DNA from 2 places in the Mesorhizobium sp. CA6 genome. Region 1 is predicted to be linked to the other one. Evidence: predicted binding sites of a transcription regulator. Region 1 holds the regulator's gene; the other holds the start of a gene.

Region 1 (4,158 bases):
ACGGCAAAGCGCGCGTCTTGCCAGACGCCAGTGCGCAGGATGTCCTGCAGCACCTCGACTGCATTCCAGACATCGCGGTAGCCGACATAAAGCGGCGTGAAGCCGAAACGAATGGTGGATGGCGCGCGGAAATCGCCGATCACGCCGCGCTCGATTAAGGCACGCATCACCTGGTAGCCATGCGGATGTGCGAACGAGACCTGGCTGCCGCGCTCGGCGCCTGAGCGCGGGCTCTCCAGCTCAAGACCGAAGCCGCCGCATCTGGCCTCGACAAGCCGGATGAACAGGTCCGTCAGCGCGACGCTTTTTCTCCGCACGGCCCTCATGTCGACATCGTTCCAGAGATCCAGCGCCCCTTTCAGCGCGCGCATCGACAGCACCGGCTGCGTTCCGCACAGGAACCGCCGGATGCCCGTGCCCGCAGCGTAGCCCTGCTCGAACGCGAAAGGCCGGGCATGGCCCCACCAGCCGCTGAGCGGCTGGCGAATGTCGCGGTGATGGCGGTTCGCGGCGTAGATGAAGGCTGGCGAGCCCGGCCCGCCATTGAGATACTTGTAGGTGCAGCCGATGGCGAAATCGGCATTCGAGCCGTCGAGATCCACCGGCAGCGCACCCGCCGTGTGGCAGAGGTCCCAGACGATCAGCGCACCGGCTTCATGAGCCTTGCGGGTGAGCGCCGCCATGTCGCGCAGCCGGCCGGATTTGTAGTTGACGTGGTTGACCAGGATGACCGCGACGCGATCGTCAACCAGTTCCTCAATCGTCGGGGCATCTGCGCATTCGAGCCGCAGCACCGTGCCGGACCGCGTCGATGCGACCCCTTCCGCCATGTAGAGGTCGGTCGGAAAGCTGTCGCCCTCGGCAACAATCACCGAACGCTCGGGCCGCATTGCAAGTGCCGCATGCAGGACCTTGTAGATATTGATCGAAGTCGTGTCGCAAACGACCGTCTGGCCGGGTTTCGCGCCGATCAGCCGTCCTAGCTGGTCACCTAGCTCGATGGGCATATCGAACCAGCCGGCGGTGTTCCAGGCGCGGATGAGATCCCGCGCCCATTCCTGCCTCGTGGCAGTCTCGATCTCGCTGAAGGCGTCGATCGAAGCAGCGCCCAGCGAATTGCCGTCGAGATATAGGACGCCTTCCGGCAAGACGAAGCGATCGCGCGTCGCGCGCAGCGGATCCGCGGCATCCATCGCCTCGACTTCGGCGAGATCAGGAATTCCCCTCATTGTGCTGCCGCCTCCATTTCGATCTGGCCAAGGGGGTTGTCTCACCACCCTCGGCGACAGGGCAAGAACCTTTGGTCCTATGTTAGCTGGTCCATAGACGGCGAAGACTGCGGATCGGAACTTCGCCAAGGTTGGCATTTTGGGTTCGTTTCGTTCACGGTGCCACGCGCTTACGGTACGAGCCGACGTGATCCCAACCACGGCTTCGTGATCGTGTCGGGTTGTATTTCAGCTTAAGGGGAACTCCAAAATCGAGCGGAATCAATGCCGCTGCCCCAGGAGGGGCAGCCGGCCGTCACCGGATGCGACATTGTTTCGGCAGCCTTAACAAATTCACTAAACTTTAAACGGTTGCGGAACACAACTGGAACAGATAGTGTTTGTTCTGGGTTTGTTTTTCTGATTCTGGTTTCAGAACCCGTGGGGGCCGCCGATGCTGACGCGCAAACAACATGAACTCCTGATGTTCATCCATGAACGCCTGAAGGAGAGCGGGATTCCTCCATCATTCGATGAGATGAAGGAGGCGCTCGACCTTGCCTCCAAGTCCGGCATCCACCGGCTGATCACGGCGCTGGAAGAACGCGGCTTCATTCGCCGGCTGCCGAATCGGGCGCGCGCGCTGGAAGTGCTGCGCCTGCCCGACTCGATCGCGCCTGGCCTGAATGCCGCGAAGAAGTTTTCGCCGAGCGTCATCCAGGGCGGCCAAGGCAATCTCAGTCGCCAGATCAAGCCGACGACTCCATCACGCACCCCGACGCCAAGCAATGACGACGAGGCCGCGGCGGCCGTATCCATTCCGGTGATGGGCCGCATCGCCGCCGGCGTGCCGATTGACGCCATCCAGCACCAGACGCATTCGATCTCGGTGCCGCCGGACATGATCATGGGCGGCGAGCATTACGCGTTGGAGGTCAAGGGCGACTCGATGATCGAGGCCGGCATCTTCGACGGCGACACCGTCATCATCCGCAATGCGAACACGGCAAGCCCGGGTGAGATCGTGGTGGCGCTGGTCGACGATGAGGAGGCGACGCTTAAGCGTTTCCGCCGCAAGGGTGCCTCGATCGCGCTCGAGGCCGCCAACCCGGCCTATGAGACCCGGATCTTCGGACCGGATCGGGTCAAGGTTCAGGGCAAGCTCGTCGGACTTATCCGCCGCTACTGAGCAGAACTGCCCGGCCTTCTTCGCCCGAACGACAATCTATTGGGCCGGTGCGGCGGCTGGTTTTTCCGGCTGCTTATAGGGCGCCAGTCCCCTCGCCTCGCGCGTGTATTTCCGCTGCTCGTGCCAGGGTCGGTATGGTTCTACGACCGCGTAGCGGACGGTTGGCCGCGCGGTTGCCGATTGCGGATCGAAGAAAACGGCGGCGCTGCCGTCGCGCGCCAGCTGCCGCTTGGTGACGACGAGCACACGCGGATCGCGGCACGGGTTATAGGCCGTGGCGTCGTTGATGACGATGAGGTCGGCGAAGCCGCAGGCCGGCCGGGCGGTGTCGCGGGTCTCGGCGAGCGCGACGATCGCGCCGGAAGGATGCCGACCGATGCAGAGATCGCCGCTGCAATAGAAGGGCGAGCCGGGCGGCAGGTCGGCGGGATCGGCAATGTCCAGCGTATCTTTGGCGAACCTTTCTGGCGGCACGATCTCCTCGGCTTTCAGCGCCCGTTTCCAGTTGTCGGTGGTGAACTCGTTGGAGCGTTCGCGATTGACGGCAAGCTCGCCGCCGCCGATCGGCATCGCCACCAGATGCGCATCCTCCGAGATAAGCACGTCCGGTGTGCGGACGTGCGGAATGGCCAGCAGCGCAGCGAGCGCGAAAGGTACGGCGGCAAGCCTCAGCCAAGTGGTAGCCATGGTCGCGATGACCAGCGCGACCGTCGCCAGCAGCACCGACTGGATCGAGATCAGCCCCACGGCGTCGACCGGTGAGCGCTCGGAAATCCATGCCGAAATGGCGATCATCGCCGTCAGGCCTTTGCCCATGACAAAGAGGAAGGGACCGTCTAAGCCGAAGGGCATGGCCAGCGCGCTCAGCACGGCGAACGGCATGACGACCAATGAGACGATCGGCATGACCGCCAGATTGGCCAGCAGGCTGAGCGGCGACACCCGCTGGAAGTGCCAGATGGCAAACAACAATGTTGCGCTGCCCGCGATGAGCGACGTCACGGCGGCGCCACCCGCTCCAATCGCCAGTTTTCGCGATAAGAACCCGAGAAACGAACGCTTTGCCGGCGGCGCGGTCGTTTTGCCGGCGCGATAGTCGGCAAAGCCGGCATAGGCGCCGACCAGGGCGGCGGTGGCGGCGAAGGACATCTGGAAGCTCGGGCCGACCACTTCATGCGGCGAGACCAGGATGACGGCGATGGCAGAGATCGCCAGGTTGCGCATGGTCAGCGCCGCGCGGTCGAAAAGCACGGCGACCAGCATCACGCCAAGCATGATGAAGCTTCGCTCGGCCGCCACCACGATGCCGGAGATCACGAGATAGGCGGCGATCGACGCCAGCGCGATGCCAGCGGCATATTTCTTCACCGGCCGGCGCGACGAGAAGTCCGGAAACAGCGCGAAGGCGCCGCGCAAAAGCACCATGATCGTGCCGGCGACCAGCGCCATATGCAGGCCGGAGATCGAAATGATGTGGTAGATGCCGGTCCGTCGCATCGACTCGTTGATGGCTTCCGGAATGCCAGCACGAACGCCGACGATCAGCGCCGCCGCGATCTCGCCCTCGGAACCGCCGATGCTGCTCCTGATGTGGTCGGCAATCCCCTCGCGAGCATTTTCTATGGCCGATGCCACGCGCGCGCCAAACGGCACCTCCGTTGGCGCACTCGGGGTCGGCGCGACAAGTTTCGGATAGCCCAGGAAAAAGCCGCTGGCGCCTATGCCGGCAAAATAGCTGTCGAAGGAAAAGTCGTAGCTGTC
Region 2 (4,158 bases), on a different contig from region 1:
GTCAAGGAATGTCAGCAAAGGCAGGGTTGGACGTGCGTTTTGATATGGCGATCAAATAGAAGCTTGCCAAATCGATAAGTATCGACTTATGCTTCTGCCATGATCGAAGCAGAGATTTTCCGCGCTCTGGCCGACCCGACGCGACGCGCAGTTTACGAGCGGCTGGCCGCTGGCGAGATCAGCGTGAGCGAGCTGCGCGCCGGCATGAGTGTGTCGCAGCCGGCGGTCTCGCAGCACCTTGCCGTGCTGCGCGGCGCCGGCCTGGTGGTCGAGCGGCGTGCCGGCCGCAACGCCTATTACCGCGCCGATCCGCAGGGGCTCGACCCGCTGCTCGGCTGGATCGAACGCTACCGCGCCTTCTGGCCGGAACGCATCGAGAAGTTGAAGACGGTTCTGAAGGGAATGGACCAATGACGGCAACCGAAAACCCGATTGTCAACGAAGCGCCGCTCAGCTTCGAATGCGACCTCCCTGAGCCGCCGGAAAAGGTCTGGCGGGCGCTGACCGAGCCGGAACTGCTCGCCGCCTGGATGATGCCGAACGACATCAAGCCGGAAGCCGGCAGCCGCTTCGCCTTTGTCGGACCGGATGCGCCGATCGAATGCGAGGTGCTCGACGCCGAGCCCGGCAGGCTGCTGCGCTATTCCTGGCGCGAAAAACCTGGTGCTGACGACGGCGGGCTTCCACCCTTCGACAGTGTCGTCACCTTCACGCTTGCCGGCACGGCCTCGGGCGGCACACATCTCAGCATCGTGCATGACGGCTTCGTGCCGGTCGCACAGCCTCTTATCGCTGTCTCCGGCGCCGGCTGCGGGCTTTCGCTCGACGCGCGCAAGAACCCGACCGCCGCCAATGCGCCCTGCATGATGCTGCGCGCGGCCTGATCAAAAAGAGGACCGAGGAAACCCGTCATGAGCATTGCCAATCTGGTGCCGATGGTCATCGAGCAATCGAGCCGCGGCGAGCGTTCCTTCGATATCTTTTCGCGGCTGCTGCGCGAGCGCATCGTCTTTATCAATGGCGAGATCAACGACAACGTCTCGGCTCTGGTTTGCGCACAGCTCCTGTCGCTGGAATCGGACCACCCCGACAAGGAGATCTCGCTTTACATCAACTCGCCGGGCGGCATGGTGACCAGCGGCTTCGCCATCTACGACACGATGCAGTACATCTCCTGCCCGGTGTCGACGGTCTGCATGGGCTTTGCCGCCTCGATGGGCTCCTTCCTGCTGATGGCCGGCGCGCCGGGGCGGCGGATCGCGCTGCCCAACACAAGGATCGTGCTGCATCAGCCGCTGGGCGGCTTTCAGGGCCAGGCCTCAGACATCCAGCGCCATGCCGAGGACATCGTGCGTACCAAGCAGCATATGACCGAGCTCTACGCCAAGCATTGCGGCCGGACCTACGAGGAGGTCGAGCGCACGCTCGATCGCGATTACTTCATGAGCGCCGCGGAAGCCAAGACTTGGGGCCTTGTCGACCACGTCTACGACACGCGCAAGAAAGCGGCCTGACGTTGCGGGAAGGCGCGCGGCAAATTGATCGCCGCGCGTCTGGCATTGCCCTAGCCGCGTCCCTATAGTCCGCGCATGATCGATCCGTTCCAATCCAGGCACTTGTGCGTTGCCCTCGCCGCGCTTGCCGGCGCGCTGGTGGCCGGCGCCGCCCTTGCCGACGACAGTTCGGCGCAGAAACTGCCTGGCGTCAGCGGCGACTACCGCATCGCCAAGCCGGCGCCGCAGCCGGAACCAGACGCGCTACCGGCCGGCAGCGACGGTTCCTTCAAGATCGGCGACACCGATGTCAGGATCGGCGGCAGCATAACGATCGATATGGCGACGGGCGGCGCTCGGATCCCGAACCATTGATCGCGAGCGGGTCAAACGCGAACACCACAAAATGTAAGCCCCGCCACTGCTTCCGCAGGTGGACGGGGCTTTCATGGATCTGATAATCCAATTTTAGCCGGGAGTGGACTGCCGGCGTTCTGTTTCGGATGCAACGCGGCGTTCAGCCGACGATCCGACTATCGTCTCTAATTGTTAAGAATCGGCAAGTCACGGTTTGTCGGGCCGGCGTTTCAAGTCTGCCCTGGCACTTATGCCCGCCGCGGCTCCATCTCAGTGTGGAGCCTCAAGGGACTGTCCGGTGGCGTCATGCTCCGCTCCTGGGTCCGTTGCGACAATGTCGTTCGAAGCGCAAATCGCTATCGCCTGCGGCGTCTCGCAGACCGCCTATTGGGCGGCGAGGCCATCGAAAGACGGCCGGCTTCGTTGACGCGTTTGAGACTGCTCCCCTGGGCTCGGGACGTCAACCGTTGAATAGTCGGTTACCGAAAAATGTGATCGCCTGGAGGTTACGTGCAGGTAAGTCGAGTGCTTCGACACACCCAACGGCGCGTAGCTCGGCCGCGATTGTTTCCACTACGTTTGGGCGATTGTTCTCACAACGTTTGGGCGGCGATTGTTTCCACAACGCTTTGTCAGCAGCGTGTTCGATCTTTGTTCTTTCCGCTTGCCCGCTCGCGCGAAAGACGGTTAAACCCATGATCGGCTTGTCCCGTCGAGATTGTGGCGTCTCTCGACGTGGCGGTGAAAATACCTACATAGGGGATGGCCGGGACAAACCCGCCAATCCAGCAAATTCCAGATCTGAGGCGGCGACCGGCGATGGCCGACCATAAATACCTTTCCATTCGCGGGGCGCGCGAACACAATCTCAAGAACGTCGATCTCGACCTGCCGCGCGACAGCCTGATCGTCATGACCGGATTGTCGGGATCCGGCAAGTCGTCGCTTGCCTTCGACACCATCTATGCCGAGGGCCAGCGCCGCTATGTCGAAAGCCTGTCGGCCTATGCCCGCCAGTTCCTCGAGATGATGCAGAAGCCGGACGTCGACCAGATCGACGGCCTGTCGCCCGCCATCTCGATCGAGCAGAAGACCACCTCGCGCAACCCGCGCTCGACCGTCGGCACCGTCACGGAAATCTACGACTACATGCGCCTGCTGTTCGCGCGTGTCGGCATCCCCTATTCGCCGGCCACCGGCCTGCCGATCGAAAGCCAGACGGTTTCGCAGATGGTCGACCGCGTGCTGGCGCTGGACGAGGGCACGCGCCTGTTCCTGCTGGCGCCGATCGTGCGCGGCCGCAAGGGCGAGTACCGCAAGGAACTGCTGGAACTGCAGAAGAAGGGCTTCCAGCGCGTCAAGGTCGACGGCGTCTTCTACGAGATCGCCGACGTGCCGGCGCTCGACAAGAAATACAAGCACGACATCGACGTCGTCGTCGACCGCATCGTCGTGCGCGGCGACCTGGCCACGCGGCTCGCGGACTCGATCGAGACCGCGCTGAAGCTTGCCGAAGGTCTTGCCGTGGCGGAATTCGCCGACAAGCCGCTCGACGCCAGCCAGACCGGCGAGGATTCGGTCAACAAGTCGAAAAACGAGACGCATGAGCGCATCCTGTTCTCGGAAAAATTCGCCTGCCCGGTGTCCGGCTTCACCATTCCGGAGATCGAGCCCAGGCTGTTCTCCTTCAACAACCCGTTCGGCGCCTGCCCGACCTGCGACGGCCTTGGCAGCCAGCGCGCCATCGATCCCAACCTCGTCGTACCGGACGAGAACGTGTCGCTGCGCGACGGCGCCATCAGCCCGTGGGCGAAATCGACCTCGCCCTATTACGCGCAGACGCTGGAAGCGCTGGGCAAGGTCTATGGCTTCAAGCTCGGCGACAAGTTCAAGGATCTGAGCGCCGAGGCCAAAGAAGCCCTGTTGCGCGGCACGGGCGAGCGCGAGATCACCTTCCAGTATGATGACGGCCTGCGCTCCTACAAGACGACCAAGACCTTCGAGGGCGTCATCCCCAATCTCGACCGGCGCTGGAAGGAAACTGAATCCGCCTGGATGCGCGAGGAGATCGAGCGCTTCATGTCGGCCACCCCCTGCCCCGCCTGCAACGGCTACCGTCTGAAGCCGGAAGCGCTGGCGGTGAAGATCGGCGGCAAGCATATCGGTGAAGTCACGGAGATGTCGATCCGCAAGGCCGACCAGTGGTTCACCGACCTGCCGGCGCAGTTGAATGACAAGCAGAACGAGATCGCGGTCCGCGTGCTGAAGGAAATCCGCGAGCGGCTGCGCTTCCTCAACGATGTCGGCC

What was found. The regulator LexA, encoded in region 1, represses DNA repair genes until DNA is damaged. The targets are predictions, from matches to a motif close to TGTTCNNNNTGTGTTCNG.
Region 2: a site for LexA is predicted at 2,492-2,509, ahead of uvrA (excinuclease ABC subunit UvrA). Genes of this name have one in related genera too.

What each region holds. Positions count from the first base shown of each region.
Region 1 is NZ_JAIUHI010000012.1:144,485-148,642, forward strand. Features, by position in the region: gene kynU (kynureninase) at 1-1,229, opposite strand, end outside; gene lexA (transcriptional repressor LexA) at 1,663-2,397, shown strand; gene LB526_RS19400 (ComEC/Rec2 family competence protein) at 2,434-4,158, opposite strand, start outside.
Region 2 is NZ_JAIUHI010000021.1:10,002-14,159, forward strand. Features, by position in the region: gene LB526_RS25560 (ArsR/SmtB family transcription factor) at 100-414, shown strand; gene LB526_RS25565 (SRPBCC family protein) at 411-884, shown strand; gene LB526_RS25570 (ATP-dependent Clp protease proteolytic subunit) at 912-1,514, shown strand; gene LB526_RS25575 (hypothetical protein) at 1,590-1,868, shown strand; gene uvrA (excinuclease ABC subunit UvrA) at 2,670-4,158, shown strand, end outside.